DNA from 3 places in the Colwellia sp. BRX8-5 genome. Region 3 is predicted to be linked to each of the others. Evidence: predicted binding sites of a transcription regulator. Region 3 holds the regulator's gene; each other region holds the start of a gene.
What was found. The regulator sigma-54, encoded in region 3, starts transcription at its own class of promoters, with help from an activator protein. The targets are predictions, from matches to a motif close to GTTGGCACGNNNNTNGNNT.
Positions count from the first base shown of each region.

Region 1: H4J62_RS10880 (flagella assembly protein FlgT) is a predicted target of sigma-54. The motif match lies at 2,610-2,628, and genes of this name have one in related genera.
Region 2: glnA (glutamate--ammonia ligase) is a predicted target of sigma-54. The motif match lies at 2,800-2,818, and genes of this name have one in related genera.

Region 1 is NZ_JACGVR010000013.1:101,275-107,173, forward strand. Features, by position in the region: gene arsJ (organoarsenical effux MFS transporter ArsJ) at 91-1,332, shown strand; gene H4J62_RS10880 (flagella assembly protein FlgT) at 1,403-2,566, opposite strand; gene H4J62_RS10885 (FlgO family outer membrane protein) at 2,762-3,418, shown strand; gene H4J62_RS10890 (LPP20 family lipoprotein) at 3,458-3,925, shown strand; gene H4J62_RS10895 (TonB-dependent receptor) at 3,943-5,899, opposite strand, start outside.
Region 2 is NZ_JACGVR010000007.1:13,083-18,981, forward strand. Features, by position in the region: gene glnL (nitrogen regulation protein NR(II)) at 1-625, opposite strand, end outside; gene H4J62_RS06835 (DUF4124 domain-containing protein) at 702-1,223, opposite strand; gene glnA (glutamate--ammonia ligase) at 1,336-2,742, opposite strand; gene typA (translational GTPase TypA) at 3,085-4,899, shown strand; gene H4J62_RS06850 (hypothetical protein) at 5,212-5,391, shown strand; gene H4J62_RS06855 (hypothetical protein) at 5,441-5,626, shown strand; gene H4J62_RS06860 (DUF2959 domain-containing protein) at 5,773-5,899, opposite strand, start outside.
Region 3 is NZ_JACGVR010000007.1:162,358-168,256, forward strand. Features, by position in the region: gene pmbA (metalloprotease PmbA) at 1-116, shown strand, start outside; gene mgtE (magnesium transporter) at 220-1,578, opposite strand; gene H4J62_RS07535 (HPr family phosphocarrier protein) at 1,698-1,973, opposite strand; gene rapZ (RNase adapter RapZ) at 1,987-2,841, opposite strand; gene ptsN (PTS IIA-like nitrogen regulatory protein PtsN) at 2,873-3,328, opposite strand; gene hpf (ribosome hibernation promoting factor) at 3,374-3,661, opposite strand; gene H4J62_RS07555 (RNA polymerase factor sigma-54) at 3,685-5,193, opposite strand; gene lptB (LPS export ABC transporter ATP-binding protein) at 5,273-5,899, opposite strand, start outside.

The DNA.
Region 1 (5,899 bases), on a different contig from region 3:
AATATCTTGGCGTTACGCTAATGTTTAATACTCTTGATTATTTATTAGCATACGCCAACATCAATCGAAAATACCATCATTGGTACCTTTATGTTAAACAGAATAACTGCACTGCCTAGTGCGGTAAAACAGTACCTATTAATTACCGCTAACTATTGGTTTTTCACCTTAACCGATGGTGCTTTGCGTATGCTGGTATTATTACATTTTCATCATCTAGGTTATTCCCCGCTTGCCATTGCGATGTTATTTCTATTTTATGAAGTTTTTGGCGTGATAACCAACCTAGTTGGCGGGTGGTTAGGAGCAAAAATTGGTTTGAATAAAACCATGAATATTGGTCTGTTCAGTCAAGTTTTTGCTTTATTAATGCTAACAGTTCCTGAACAATACTTAACCGTTATCTGGGTTATGTTGGCACAAGCGCTGTCGGGTATAGCCAAAGATCTTAATAAGATGAGCGCTAAAAGCAGTATTAAAACGTTGGTACCAACGAGCAATAACAACCAAGATCACGCTGTTCTTTTCCGTTGGGTTGCTTATCTTACAGGATCAAAAAACGCCTTAAAGGGTATCGGTTTTTTCCTAGGTGCCTGGTTACTAAGTACCGTGGGATTTTCAGTAGCCATGCTAATAATGGCGAGTGTGCTAGCGATTGTTTTTGTGCTTAGTCTGTTATTATTGCAAGGTGATTTAGGTAAGGCAAAGCACAAAGTTAAATTTAAAGAGATATTCTCAAATCACTCATCATTAAATTATTTGGCGGGCGCGCGCTTATTTTTATTTGCTGCTAGGGATATTTGGTTTGTTGTCGGATTACCGATATATTTGGTCAGTAATTTAGGTTGGCAACATACTAATGTTGGGATATTTATGGCGTTATGGATTATCGCTTATGGTATTGTTCAAGGCTCAACACCTAAATTTTTTATTAAAAATAACCAACATAATATCAAGGGTCATTTGTTATTTACTTGGGGGATGATTTTATCCGGTGTTACCTTGTTGTTAGCACTGTTGATGTTTTATGCGACCAAGCTCAACATCAGTACTGAAATCATTATTATTGCAGGCTTATTTATTTTTGGGGCTGTTTTTGCTATTAATTCTGCGCTACATAGCTATGTGATTGTAGCCATGGCGAAAGAAGATGGCGTTTCTATGGATGTTGGCTTTTATTATATGGCTAATGCCCTGGGAAGGTTATTAGGGACTGTTATGTCAGGTGTTATTTATCAATTTACTAACTTAATTACCTGTTTAATCATTTCCGCTTTGTTTGCTGGACTTTCAGCCTTATTGATTAAACGTATTAGTCTGTCAAACGAATAAGGCGCAAAACAGTGACAATGTTAACGTTAACAGCATGCTGGTAACGTTAACATTCTATATAGCGATGAAGTTAGTAACGCACCGCTAAATCATTTAATTGGATGTTACCCAATAATTGCCCGTCAGTAGTCATTGCCTGTGCGCTTTGCTGAGACACTTGGGTTATTTTTACTGTGTAAGGGCTAACGTTAAAACCTGCATAGGTTTTTCCTGAGTCAGTAATGATATTATTTAAGTGTAACAGAGAAAACTCATCACCAACTTTTACGCCATGCCTTTTACCTAAATTAATCGTTAACGAATTACCAGCTATTTGCACTACCTTGCCACGAGTAGGTTGACACATCATATTTTCGTCGATATCAATGATCATATCCCCTAACACTTTTTCAATGGCCATTCCGTATTGGCTTTGCCAGAATACTTCGCTATGAACATCAACTTGCTGACGTTTGCCAAATTCCCATGGGGCAGAACTACGGTACTGCTTAGTGAAGACAGATTCACCATTAGTACCGTTGTAAATATATAGGCTGACACTAAACTGACGGTTAAAAACATCTTCTTGCCAGAACTGCCAACCGTTGGTTGAGGCTTGTGCAAAGCTAATGTCATTAATTTCAGAATACATGACATACTGAGTATCGCTGATATTAGCTAACGACATGGTGAGATTTTTTATTGCTTCAACTTGTAAGCTGTTATTTAATCTTGAGAACTGAGACTTCTCTTTTAATAACAATCGGGTGTCTAGATAAATACCTTGGTTGTTAATTTTATAAGCAAGTTTAGCCATCAATTTATTATCAAGAGCATAAATTTTACCGATACTCGCTTGCTCTCTATGCATTAAGTTACTACGGGTAATTAATAAAGACTTTCGATAATCAGAAGAGAAGCACTGTTTACTTTGTGGGAAGATGTCAGCACGAATGGTTACGGTGACCAAATTGCCCTCATAATTTTCATCAACCAGCTCAAAAGAGTTTACGGTACCGCTGGCGCGAATATTTATTTCATTTTGTGTCAATAATCCGTTAACCGTTTTTTGCACACTCGATACGGAAGCTCCGGCAACGAGTAAGGCTTTTTTTAATGCATTCTCTATGGCTAATGTTTTTGCTCGTTCGGCATTGCCCTGCATTATTACTGACTTTCCCTGAGCTTCATACCACTGGGCATCAGCAGAATGAGTGATAAAAAATAAAAGTAGAGCTGATATAAATAAGCGCATATGAAGTCCGTCAGTAAAAAAGGTTTAATATCTACTGTCGAATATGCAGTTTCTATGCCCACTTATTTTAATACGCAAGTAACTTTATAGATTGGCGCGATTTGTGCTTTATTTATATTAGAAACTATTTGATGTCGTTTATCGATATTACTGCAAAACTGATTATTCGCTTTCAGAGCGATCAAGGGGAGCTCAATGAAAAAGTGGCTTATTCCATTATTTATTCCAACGTTGATGTCGTGTTCATCAATGAATATGATGAGTGATGAAGATAATTTTTATAAATCAAAGCAAGAAGTACGAGGTGAAATTGACAGTTTCAATCTACCTCGACATGCGATAGCAGATGTTGTTAAAGGGCTTACTTATCAGATGCTTGAAAGCAGCTCTTTTGTAAACCCTAAAACACCTATCGCGGTAGCTTCTTTTGTCGAATTAGAAAACCTTGAGTCAACTAATTGGCTGGGTAATCAAATATCAGAGAACTTTGTTCATGAATTACAGCGCCATGGTTTAGTTGTTATTGATTTTAAAACGACGGGACATATTCGTGTCACTGCTCAAGGTGATTATGTTTTTAGTCGCGACTGGAAAGAGCTGCCAGAGCGGCAGATTATTGACTATGTTGTAACCGGTACCATGATGGAACAAGAAAATGGTGTGATGATTAATGCTCGGATGATTGGTATGCAATCACGTGTTGTTGTTGCCACGGCACAATCTTTTATTCCAAGCTGGGTAATTGGTGAACAGATTAATCAAGATGAAAGTGTTCGGATAAAAGATGGATTAATCATTCGAAACAGCGTTATGTTAGCAGAAGACGAACGTTCAATTAAAATTGTTAATTAGTTTTTTATATTGATGTAGGACTAACTTTTGGTATTTATGATGAAAAAAATTATTCTTAATATATTAACCGCTGGTAGTTTAGCTTTGTTACTTGCCAGCTGTTCTAGTGTTTATGACAAACACGTACAATGGCAAAGTGTTAAGCCTGAAACCTTCCCTGTGTTACATGCTATTGGCCAAGCGCCGATAAGTTTGCAAAACTCACAACATGAAACGCAGCGTATGTTGATGGCGATTAATGCCTCAAAGCTTGCCGCTTATGCAGAACTTGCAGAACAAGTTTATGGGCAAAAGATAAATGGTGAAATGACCATGTCACAACTGATAATGGGTAAAAATGAAGTGTCAGCGTCAGTTCAAGGTGTCATCCGCGCAGCTAAAGTGATTAAAAGCTATCCTGTTGGCGACAGTTACACCACAGAGTTAAGTTTAGACTTTGAAGATGTTTATAATATTTATTTAGCTTCTTCACCCAAACGTGAAATTAAAGCGGTTACCTATTATTAAGTGTTAACAGCACACCCTTAAAAATCATACTGCAGACTTGCATAAAAATATGCGCCGTTAAAACCGAAAGGAGCTGATCGGCGTGAATATTTGAATACACCTGTGCTATCAACAATGATATTACCTTGTTGATCTTCAATCGTGCCTCCTCGAGAGTTTCCTATACGATTTTTGTCAGGCATAACATCAAATAAATTATGACTACCCACAGTGACCGCAAGATTTTTTGACATTTGATGGCTAACGCTAATATCAGTTAATAGCTCTGCGCCATAAGTTTGTTTACCACCATCGGTTATCGTATATTTACCATAGTGATTGAACAATATATTGATGGTCCAGTGCTGGTTTTTATAAAGGGTGTTTACACTTATTTTATTGCGTGGTTGCCACTCTTCAATGATAGAAATATCTTGCTGTGAAAAAATTTCTTCAACGCTAATGGTATGCAGTGTGCTGTGATCAGGTGTAAATAACTTGGTTACCTCAGTATTGGTAAAGTTTGCCGCCAAGGTGAAGTTAATATCTCCAGCAAAAGCTTGAGTCTGCCAAGTAGCAACAATATCTGTGCCTTGAGTTGCGGTATCAGCGCCATTTAAGAAAAACTGTCCTTTGGTAACAGACTCCTCAGTAAAAGCTTGGTCGAGTAGAGGTGATATTCCCATACCCAATTTACTACTAATGACAATACGATTATCAATATCAATCTGATAAAAATCAAAGCTAATATCTACATTTTCAGTAGGGCTGTAGATAAAGCCAACACTGAGGTTGTCAGATTCTTCTTCTTTTAAAGAAGGCACCCCGAGTCGAGTGGTCAAAGTACTATCATTTCTGAATGTTTCCACTTCCTCACTCAACAATGAGCCACTTTCGTCAACAATAAACTGTGTACTGATATTATTGAAATACATTTGCTGCATAGAAGGTGCACGAAAACCTGTGCTATAGGCTCCGCGCAAAATAAGTTGCTGGTGTGCTTGCCAATGCACCGCAAGTTTTGTATTGGTGCTGTTACCAAATATATCATAATCATCATAACGAATGGCCGCACTGAGCTCGATAAAGTCATTGATTTGGGTCACAGACTCCGCAAAAAGTGAAACAACATCACGGTTCTCGTTAACCGCAAGTTCAGGTGCAACCCCCGGAAAACCTTGAATACCACCAGCGGCATCTTGGTCAAACAATGCTTGATTATTGTCGGTATCATAATCCTGAAAGCTGTAGGGGTTACCTGGTATTATTTGGTATATTTCTTGGCGAAACTCTGCGCCTAACGCGAGTGAGTAATTTTCATAGTCTTGGCTAAAAAGTAAATTTACTGTCTCAAGTGACAAGGATAGCCCGTAAGCAAAAGCAGACTTTGGTAATTGAGCACGTAATTCATCTACTGTTAAGTCACTGGTTTGTAATAGATAGTTAGCGTAAGAAGCATTAAGTGAATCTTTAGTCGTATAGTCTATTTGGTTCTTGCCATAGGTATATGAAATATCAATGGCGCTGTCATTATCGAAAGCCACTTTATAGCCAAAATTGTATGACATATCTTTTATATCTGAATCTATTTTGGGTAAATAACCCTGAGGAATAGTTGCTTGACCATCACTTAATAATGGGTTTTCATTGTTATTCGCGCTGTGACGAAAAAATGCGGCAGATTGGTTTTCTCGATGTGAATAGGTTAAAAAGCCATAAAGTTGCCCGTTATTCAGTTCAAATGTACTGTTTGCGGCAAAAGAAAGTTGTTGATACGAAGGGTCGCCAATACGAAATGTTGCTCGGTTAGCGGATAACTCTCGAGGATCATCGGTTTGCCAATGACCATTGTCCAATTGAGTGCACTGGCCAAATTGGCAGGCACCATGTAAACCTGAGCGGTTGGTACTTTGATGGTCGACTAAACTTAATGTGGCATTGATAAAGCCATCATCACCCAGCGGTAAACCTTGCGTATAAGATAGCTGAAAATCT
Region 2 (5,899 bases), 150 kb from region 3:
TATTTTGTTCTGCCATCTGAGGTAATTGATTAGGGCCTAAAAGCTTATCAACCAAATTAGTTAAACGGTCGGCTTGTTCAATAATCATTTCAGTATATTCTTGTTGCTCTTGCGTCAATTCTTTACTTAATAATTGTGCAGCGCCACGAAGACCGCCCAATGGATTCTTAATTTCATGAGCAAGCCCGCGTATCAAATCTCGAGACGACTCCCATTGCTGGTGTTGAAATGCTTCGATACTCATTTGTTTTTGCTGATCAATCTGTTTGAATTCTAAGATAATATGTGGCTGTTTGCTGAATTCAACAGACGAGGCTGTTATTTCCACGGTAATACGGCTGTGATCAAAAAATTCAATGGTGACATCACTGTCACTAAATTCTTGGCCTGAAGTCAGCAGCTGCTCTAAACGTTCCTTTTTAATCGGAGAATTGTAGAAGACTGTTGTTATTGGTAAGTTGCACAGCTTGTTAAAACTCTTAACTAATAGCGCTTCTGCTGCAGGGTTAACATATTTAATCGTTAATTTATTATCTAGCACTACAAGTGCTGTAACCATCTGATTTGGCAGCTTTTGTTGGTAGCTAAATTTTAATTGTTGATCTCTACTGCTGTTGCTAGACATAAAAACCTTTTGCACTGATGTAGTGCGACAAAATAGTAATGTAGTTACATTTGGTGCAAGTTGCAGCAAATGCTACTTAATTTGCGTTATTAACCGATGCTCTATGCATATAAAAGGTTATAGGTTTTGACGATGCAATTATCTTGCCTTTTTCATTAAGTAATTGCATTTTTATGATATGTTCGCCTCGATCTATATTTCGTAGCACAAACATCGAGTGAGATTGCGGAGGTTGATGGGGTTTACCATCTAAAAAAAGTTGAATAGCTAAGCCTTGTTTAAAGATAGGTTTGATACTACCTGCTATGTAAACAGAGCCAGTGTTGTCTCTAACCGTGGCATTTTGTTTAGGTTGGTTGATTTCAACTTGGTAATCATCTTTGATAATTTTTGGTGTTAAATCTAGCATTGAGGTATCAACAGAAGAGGCAGTATTGGGTTCTCTTATTTCAACTTCTTCCGCACCAGTTTGAGGGCTGTCAGAAAAAACTAAGATACCATCATCACTTCTCCAAACATAAATTTTGGTTGCCGTCGCAAAGGTATTACAACTAAGTAATGTGATAATTAAAGTTAATAACAATAAAGAATAACGCAAAAATTTAGCTCAACTTAAGATACTTACCTTAAACTTATATAATTAATCGTCTATTTGCCACAAAAAAGCTCACCGAAGTGAGCTTTTTTTTCATTTAATCATATAGTCGAGATTATACGCTGTAATATAATTCAAACTCTAATGGATGAGTTGTCATGTTTACGCGTTGTGATTCAGCACGTTTAATAGCAATGTATGCATCAATCATATCTTTATCCATAACACCACCAGCGATTAAGAACTCATAATCAGCTTCTAAGCTTTGTAAAGCATCTTCAAGTGATGTTGCTACTTGTGGAATAGCTGCAGCTTCTTCTGCTGGTAAATCGTATAAATCTTTATCCATCGCATCACCAGGATGAATTTTGTTTTTAATACCATCAAGACCAGCCATTAATAAAGCAGTAAAAGCTAAATATGGGTTTGCTGCTGGATCAGGGAAGCGAGCTTCAATACGCATTGCTTTTGGTGATGGAACAATCGGTATACGAATTGATGCAGAGCGGTTACGTGCAGAATATGCAAGCATTACCGGCGCTTCAAAATGTGGAACTAAACGTTTGTAAGAGTTAGTAGCTGGGTTAGTAAAAGCATTCAATGCTTTAGCATGCTTAATAATACCGCCAATATAATAAAGCGCCATTTCAGATAAGCCGCCGTATTTATCACCAGCGAATAAGTTAACACCGTCTTTAGCAAGTGATTGATGAACATGCATACCAGAGCCGTTGTCGCCAACTAATGGCTTAGGCATGAAAGTCGCTGTTTTACCGTAAGCGTGAGCAACGTTATGAACAACATACTTGTATATTTGAACTTCATCAGCTTTTTTAACTAAGGTATTGAAGCGACATGCAATTTCGTTTTGACCAGCCGTTGCTACTTCATGGTGATGCGCTTCAACAACTAAGCCCATTTCTTCCATAACTAAACACATGGCTGAACGAATATCTTGTGATGAATCTACAGGAGATGTTGGGAAGTAACCGCCTTTAACGCCTGGACGGTGACCCATATTGCCTTCTTCGTATTCAGTACCTGAATTCCAAGCGGCTTCTTTATCATCAATTTTATAGAAAGAACCACTCATATCAGTACTAAAGCGTACATCATCAAATAAGAAGAATTCTGGCTCAGGACCAATTAATACAGTATCAGCGATACCTGTGCTACGTAAGTACTCTTCAGCGCGTTTAGCAACTGAACGAGGATCACGGCTGTAACCTTGCATTGTACTTGGTTCTAAAATATCACAACGAATATTTAATGTTACTGCATCTGTAAAAGGATCTAATACCGCTGAATCAGCATCAGGCATCATTACCATGTCAGATTCATTAATACCTTTCCAACCTTCAATAGAAGAACCATCGAACATTTTACCGTCTTCAAAAAAGTCTTCATTTACTTGGTGATAAGGAATTGAAACGTGTTGCTCTTTACCTTTTGAATCAGTAAAACGTAGGTCTACAAATTTAACATCGTTGTCTTTGATTAAATCTAATACGGCTTGTGACATGTAAAGTCTCCAGTGTCATTAAAATAAAATACGTTTGCATTTCGCATGATGGGCATAAAGCGAAATTCATGCCAATAGATAAAGCCTTTATATATAAGGTGTTAACTTATTTACTAAAGCCTACTTGCACCACTACTGTGCGTGAGCTGCGCTAAATTGGTGCGCCTGCTGGTTGTTGGTGCTTAAGAGTATAACAGGGCATTACGATTCGTGTATGGAGAATTTAATAGGAGCTGAAATATTTGTTGCTGTCTTTGTTGACTTCGTTGCTGTATAATTCGCGCCCAATTATAGCCCTATATTCTTTTGATGAAAAAGTCTTGCAAGAAGTGAGTAAAACCCGTGTTAGATAAATTACGTAATGTTGCCATCATAGCCCACGTTGATCATGGTAAAACAACTTTGGTTGATAAATTATTAGAACAATCAGGTACCCTTGATGCCCGCGGCGGTCTTGAAGAGCGCACGATGGATTCGAATGATATCGAAAAAGAACGTGGTATCACAATCTTAGCTAAAAATACGGCTATTAACTGGAACGGTTACCGTGTAAACATCGTAGATACTCCTGGCCATGCTGATTTCGGTGGTGAAGTTGAGCGTGTTATGTCAATGGTAGATTCGGTTTTACTTATTGTTGATGCACAAGAAGGCCCTATGCCACAAACGCGTTTCGTAACGAAAAAAGCGTTTGCTCAAGGTTTAAAGCCAATCCTTGTTATTAATAAAGTTGATAAGCCTGGTTCTCGTCCTGATTGGGTTATGGACCAAGTTTTTGAATTGTTTGACAACCTTGGCGCTACAGATGAACAGCTTGACTTTAAAGTTGTTTACGCTTCAGCAATCAATGGTTGGGCTTCGCTTGAAGAAGGCGTAACCGGCACAGACATGACTCCTTTATTTGATACTATTCTTAAAGAAGTGCCTGCACCAACAGCGGATCCAGATGGTCCATTCCAAATGCAAATATCTCAACTTGATTACAGCTCTTACTTAGGTGTAATTGGCGTTGGCCGTATTACTCGTGGTTCTGTTAAACCAAACCAACAAGTAACGATTAAATTAGCAACTGGCAAGATCCATAACGCTAAAGTTGGTAAAGTATTTGGTTACTTAGGTCTAGAAAGACTTGATATCGAAGAAGGTTTTGCTGGCGATATTATTGCTATTACTGGTTTAGGCGAGTTAAAAATATCAGATACGGTTTGTTGTCCTACAGAAGTTGAAGGCTTACCAGCATTATCTGTTGATGAACCTACTATCAATATGACTTTCCAAGTAAACACTTCACCATTTTGTGGTAAAGAAGGTAAGTATGTTACTTCACGTAACATCAAAGACCGTTTAGACAAAGAATTAATTCACAACGTTGCTTTACGTGTTGAGCAACTTCCTGATGCTGATAAATTTAAAGTATCAGGTCGTGGTGAGCTTCACTTAGGCATTTTAATCGAAAACATGCGTCGCGAAGGTTTTGAGTTAGCGGTATCACGTCCTGAAGTTATTATTCGTGAAATTGATGGTCAAATACAAGAACCTTATGAAAACGTGACTATTGATGTTGAAGAGCAGCATCAAGGACCTATCATGGAAAGAATGGGTGTTCGTAAAGCTGAATTAACAGATATGGCACCTGATGGAACGGGTCGTATTCGTATGGACTTCATCATGCCAAGTCGTGGTTTGATCGGTTTCCAAACTGAATTCATGACATTAACGTCAGGTTCTGGCTTAATTTATCATACATTTTTTGAATACGGACCTCATAAAGGTGGCGATATTGGCCAGCGTAAAAATGGTGTAATGATCGGTAATGCAACAGGTAAAGCATTAACGAATGCAATATTCAACTTACAATCACGTGGTCGTATGTTGATCGGACACGGTGTTGATATTTATGAAGGTCAAGTTATTGGTATTCATAGCCGCGACAACGATTTAACAGTAAACGCTCTTAAAGGTAAGCAGTTAACTAACGTTCGTTCATCAGGTACTGATGAAGCACAAACGTTAACACCGCCTATCGTTATGTCACTTGAACAAGCGCTTGAGTTTATTGATAACGATGAGCTAGTTGAAGTTACACCACTGAGCATTCGTATTCGTAAAAAGCTTTTAAAAGAAAATGAACGTAAGCGTGATACTCGTCCTAAATAAGCCTCTTATCTAGACGATTGATAAAAACCAGCTTCGGCTGGTTTTTTTGTCAGTAAATTTGAGTAAGCCTAAACGTAATATTGCGTAAGACATGTCTTAAAAATATATAGGAAGTAACACAATACACGGTTAATAAAGTGGATGACTGTGTTTTAATCTATTGTTTTTTAATGAAAATTAATTAAGTGAGTCAGTTATGTCTAAATGTTGAGTTGACGCTAATCATTACACCTCACTGGTGAATATTAGTTTTAGTGATACGATTAGTTGCATGTGAACTTTGAAAGTAACGGTGCAGGGAGCAAACTTATTATGGAGCAGAGAAAATTAACTCGTTTAAATGATCTATTTGAAAAAGCTGTTGCTGATAAAGCTAACGTTATCGAACGCAGAGAGTTAAAAGTCCTTTATCAAGAGTACATCGATGATGGCAGGGAAATAGTTTTGCCGGTACAAGTCGCTATTTACCACCAACATGCCACGGCTTCATAACGACCAAGCGGTATCTTTAAAGAATATTATTAAGAAAGGGAATTTCGAAATGTCTCCAGAGCAACTCAAAGTGTTACAACGATTAAGTCAACTTTTTGAAGAAGGCCGAGCGGGTCCGAGTCAAATAAGAGAGCTGTCAAGCTTACTTACTGCTATTAACCAAAACCAAGATCGAAGTGATGTTTTTGCTAATCCCCCCTTTTCACACGCTAGATCAAGTAATGACACGTTATAACTTATAATCTCAGCAACATAAAACCCTACCAATAAAGAGTAAGTCTCTGTCATTAAGTTGATGGCGGCTCATTTAACATAAACAAGCTACCATCTATTATCACTCACCAGTACTAAGCAGACACTCATAAAAGTGCTCCTTTTGTACTAAGGGTTCTTAAGTGATTTTATGAATGTTTGTGATTTGTTAATTGAATTGTTCATTTCGTTAATTAAGCGTTCAACATCTTGTTCAATTAATTTATATTCTGTTTTAAGCTCACCGATAGCTCGC
Region 3 (5,899 bases):
GTAATTTATCTGATATCTTTAAAGGCTTAGTTGCTGTCGGTAGTGATGTTGACTTACGAGGCAGTATTTTAACGGGTTCATTGTTAATTGAAGAGATGCAGGTTGGCGGCAATTAATCAAATCGTGTTATTTTAATAAGGTACATTTGATTATTAAAACCAACAGGCTAGTATTGAGATCTTGAAAAGGTATCAAGATCTCAATAAGCCAATATCTAGTTTAGGTTAGGAATAAAGTTGCAGTACCTAAGAAAGCGAATATTCCGACCACATCGGTAATCGTTGTTAATATCACACTACCAGCGAGAGCAGGGTCAATATTCATCCTTTTCAAAAACAGCGGGATAGCGACACCAGCGATACCAGCAGCGGTTAAATTCATTAACATTGCAAAGGCTATAACGCCACCAAGCATTAAATTTTGTTGCCAAATAGCCACAACACCAGCAATTAATACCGCCCAGATAACGCCATTAAGAAAACCAACAGCAAGTTCTTTCTGAATAAGTATTCTCGCATTTGAGTCGCCAACATGGCCTAGCGCAATGGCGCGAACAACCAGTGTTAAGGTTTGGTTACCGGCAACACCACCCATACTAGGCACTAAAGAATTTAAAATAGCTAAAATAGCCAGTTGGCTTAAAACACCTTCGAACATACTCGATACAGCAACGGCAAGTAGTGCGGTAATGAGATTAACGCCAAGCCAAATAGAGCGTTGTTGCGTGCTTTTTAAAACCGGAGCAAAGGTATCTGCCTCTCCATCTAAGCCCGCCATACTCATCATTGAATGTTCGGCATCCTCACGAATAATATCAATAACATCGTCTATCGTGATACGACCAAGCAAACGGCCTTCATCATCAATAACTGGTGCAGAGAACCAATCAAATTTTTCAAAGAGTTGCGCTACGTCACTATCAGACAAATGCACTTGAATTGCTTCAATATCTTTATCAATGAGTGTTGAGACGATAATTTCAGGTTTAGCGGTAATGATCGCCGCTAGAGAAACGGCGCCAATAAAGTGATTCTTACCATCGACCACATAAAAAGAATCGGTCGCTTCAGGTAAATCACCCCGTAAGCGCAAATAGCGCAATACCACATCAACCGTTACATCGGGACGAATTGTTATGGTATCGGTATTCATGATACCGCCAGCGGTATCTTCTTCAAATGATAACGCGGCTTCGACTCGACCTCGGTCTTGCGAGTCCATAGCACTTAATACTTCTTGATAAACACTATCGGGTAGAGTACGTAAAACTTCAGCTAAATCATCAACATCCATGCCTTCAGCAACGGCGGCTAATTTTTCAGGGCGGATAGTTTTTAAAATACCTTTTCGAACTTCCTCATTGAGTTCTTCAAGTACTTCACCGTGATTATCAGCGTCGATAAGTTGCCATAAAACGGCACGACTTTTCGGGTGAGATGACTCTAATATTAAAGCAATATCATAAGCTGGCATGTTCTGTAGTAATTTTCGAACGTGCACAAACATACCGCTACCAAGTGCTTTATTGACTTGTTGCAGGCGTTGATGATTTTGTTGTTGCTCTGATATTTCCGGCATAAAGTTTTCCTGTGCCGCAGTAATACGAAAATTATATTGTTTATATCTTAGTCAAGATGCGCTGGCTAAGGTGTTGTAATGAATGATAACGTAACTTTATTTTTTATTCAGTCTTTTTATCATTCGTCTTCATCAAATTTATCAGAAAATAACTGGCATACATCGTCAAGTGCTTGTTGAGCATCTTCTCCTTGGGTAATCACCTCTACGGTTTTTCCAAAGCCACCGGCCAGTAACATTAACCCCATAATACTACTGGCATCAGCTTCTTTGCCCTCTAAGCAAATAGTAACGTTAGCATTAAGCTTTTGGCTTAACTGGGCAAGTTTAGTGGCAGCACGTGCATGTAATCCCAGTTTATTGCTAATGGTTAATGATTTATTATATTTTGGCATACAGTGACCGTTATTAAGTGCTTTGTATTTTAATGTCGCGATGATGAGACTGAACATCTTCGCGTTCTTTTCTAAGATTGTTTGCTAATATTTCTGCAATATAAACCGATCGGTGTTTTCCACCCGTACAACCAATGGCGATAGTAATATAGCTGCGATTGTTTCTTTCTAAGTGGGGTAACCATGTCATCATAAAACTGTTAATTTGCCAGATAAATTTAGTGACAATCGGTTGGCTAGCAAGAAAGTCTCGCACGGGTTGATCTAAACCGGTAAAACCTTTTAAGTCTGTTTCCCAAAAAGGGTTAGGCAGAAAACGTGCATCAAAAACATAATCTGCGTCTTGTGGTACACCGTGTTTAAAGCCAAAAGATTCAAACACCACCACCATAGATGCCGAGGTTTTGCCCAAAATTCGCTCACGCACTAAATCAGATAATTGATGAGGTGATAACTGGCTGGTATTAATATACAAACCCGCACGCGTGGAAATAGGCTCAAGCAGCTTTTTCTCTAAAGAGATGGCTTGGTCGAGTGGGATATTTTGTTTAATCAAAGGATGTAAACGACGCGTTTCACTAAAACGTCGAATAAGATCAGAGTCATCAGCATCTAAATACAGAATATCGAGTTTTACTGTTTTTGGTAGATAATCTAATATTTCTGAAACGTCATTAGGATCATTGGGTAAGTTACGTACATCTAAACTAACCGCTACTTTGTCGTAATCATTAATAACGGTATGCGCTAATGCAGGCAATAAATTCACCGGAATATTATCGACACAGTAGTAGCCTAAATCTTCGAGTACACGTAAGGCGACACTTTTACCTGACCCTGAGCGACCACTGACTATCAAGAGTTTCATTTGAGTTTTCCTGGATTATTATTAGATTTTATTAACGTTTAGCATGCTTTATTAAAGTAAAAAGCTCTTGCGAATTTTGGCATTTTCTTACTTGCTTTGCGAACTGTTTAGTACTAAATATTTGCGCAATACTTTGTAAGGTATCTAAATGTTGTTGGCAGTTTTCTTCGGGGACAAATAACGCAATAATAATATCGACAGCACGGTTGTCTATCGCATCAAATTCAACGGCTTGTTCACTGGTCAGCAATACAGCAATAACTTGTGACGTGTTGGTTAATCGACCATGAGGAATCGCAATGCCATTTCCTATGCCGGTAGAGCCAACCTTTTCACGCGCCATTAAGCTTTCGAATAATTGATGAGTATCAATATTGTCGAATTTTTTTGCCGCAGTTGTGCTAATTATTTCAAGGAGTTTTTTTTTGCTTGTACCCTTAATCGCACACAGGGTGCAATCAAGGGTAAGGATATCTTGCAACTTCATTATACTACTTAGATTCTTTGGTGAGTGAACAGGCGATAAACAGCATTAATGCTGATTCGTTTTACCTTTGTACTTCAATATTTGCCGGTCAAGCTTAACAACAAGACTATCAATAGAGGCATACATGTCAGCATTTTCAGCTTTTGCATGTAAATCAGAGCCACTAACGTGAACAGTCGCTTCAGCAATTTGATTTGATTTTTCAACGGTGAGAACAACATGAACATTATTGATATGATCAAAATGTCGGCTTAATTTTGCCATCTTAGTCGTGACGTTTTCTCGTAAAGCTTCGGTAATGTCAACATGGTGGCCAGAAAGATTAATTTGCATAAGCTTAATTCCTCATCTTTTCGTTAAAGTAAACTTTTTCGTTGGTTAGAAGGTGGAATAGAAAGTGACTCTCGATATTTTGCTATGGTGCGTCGAGCTACATTTATCCCTTGATCGGCTAATAAATCAGCCATTTTACTATCACTAAGTGGTTTTGCTGGGATTTCGGCAGCAACAAATTTTTTGATTAATGCACGAATAGCTGTTGATGAGCATTCGCCACCGCTTTCGGTGCCAACATGGCTTGAGAAGAAAAACTTCAGTTCGAAAATTCCACGTGGCGTATGCATGTACTTTTGTGTCGTCACTCGTGAAATGGTTGATTCATGCATATCGACAGCTTCGGCAATATCATTTAAAACCATTGGACGCATGGCTTCATTACCATGTTCAAAAAAGCCAATTTGACGTTGCACAATACAGTTTGACACTTTTAATAAGGTATCATTACGGCTTTCTAAGCTTTTAATAAACCATTTAGCTTCTTGTAAATTTGAGCGAATAAATTGTGTGTCCGCTGTCGACTTCATCGAACGTGACATCGAAGCATATTGCTGATTCACCGAAAGTTTTGGCGCAGTATCAGGGTTTAATTCGACCACCCAACGGCCATTTTTCTTTTCAACAGACACATCAGGAATAACATACTGATCGTCACTCTTCATCACACTATCGCCGGGTCTAGGATCAAGTGATTGAATAAGACGCACCACTTCGCGCAGTTGCTCTTCTTTCAGTCGAGTTTTACGCATTAATGTACGATAGTCTCGGCTACCCAGCAGATTAATATGGTCACGCAAAACTAACTTACTTTCTGCTAACCAAGGTGTAGCGGGGTCAAATTGATTAAGTTGAATGATTAAACATTCTGAAATAGAACGAGCAGCGACACCGACAGGATCAAAGAGGTTAATACGTTTTAGTACCACCTCAATTTCATCAAGCTCTACTCCTTCAATGGCAACACTTTCTAAAATGTCTTCACTAGATACCGTTAAGTAACCGGCGTCATCAACAGCATCAATAATTGCTGTCGCTATAGCGCGGTCTGTTTCGGTAAAAGGGCTTAATTCCATTTGCCAGCGCAAATGATCTTGAATGGAGTCTTGAGTCTCGCCTTGGTAAGTATAATCTTCTGAAGCTGGGCCTGAGCTTGAACTTGCTGCACCGGCCGTGTAGTTATCATCCCAAGTGGTATCCATGTTTAATTCTTCAGGGATATCGTTCTTGTCCATGGCTTCAGTGGTGGTGATTTCATCAATGGTAGGCGTAGCGTCTTCGCTACCATCAGAAGCAGGGGCTTCTTTAACGTCACCATTACCGGCAGTGTGAGCTTCTTCAAGGTTGTCAGTACTTTTATCTTCGGGATTATTTGAAGACTCATCCATTTCTAATAATGGATTACTTTCTAAGGCTTCCTGAATTTCTTGTTGAAGCTCTAACGTAGACAGTTGCAGCAATTTGATTGCTTGCTGCAATTGTGGCGTCATGGTTAATTGTTGTCCTATGCGGAGTTGTAGAGTAGGGCGCATTTAGGTCATTAACTTCCTATTATTTTTAATGGGATATTTTCGTTTTTTTCATACGAAGATACTATTCATTTACTGACTACTATAGCGTGAATTGTTCACCAAGGTATACATCTCTTACGTGTTGATTTGCAAGAATTTGATCTGCAGTACCTTCTGCAATAAGTTCACCATGACTAACAATATACGCATGTTCACATACATCGAGAGTTTCACGTACATTGTGATCAGTGATCAACACACCAATGCCACGTTCTTTTAAGTGTAGAATAATTTTTTTAATATCACCTACTGAAATTGGGTCAACACCAGCAAAAGGTTCATCTAATAAAATAAATTTTGGTTCAGCAGCTAATGCGCGAGCAATTTCTACTCGGCGGCGTTCACCACCAGATAAGCTCATGCCTAAATTATCTTTGATATGACCTATGTTGAATTCTTCAACAAGATGTTCTAATTTTTCTTCGCGTTCAGCATCTGATAATTCTTTTCGTGTTTGTAAAATAGCCATAATATTGTCGTAAACACTGAGTTTTCGAAAAATAGAGGCTTCTTGTGGTAAATATCCGATGCCTTTTCTCGCACGCTCATGCATAGGCGCTAACGTCAGGTTTTCGTCATTTAAGATAATATCGCCACTATCACTTTCAACTAACCCCACAATCATATAAAAAGAAGTTGTTTTTCCGGCACCATTTGGGCCCAGTAA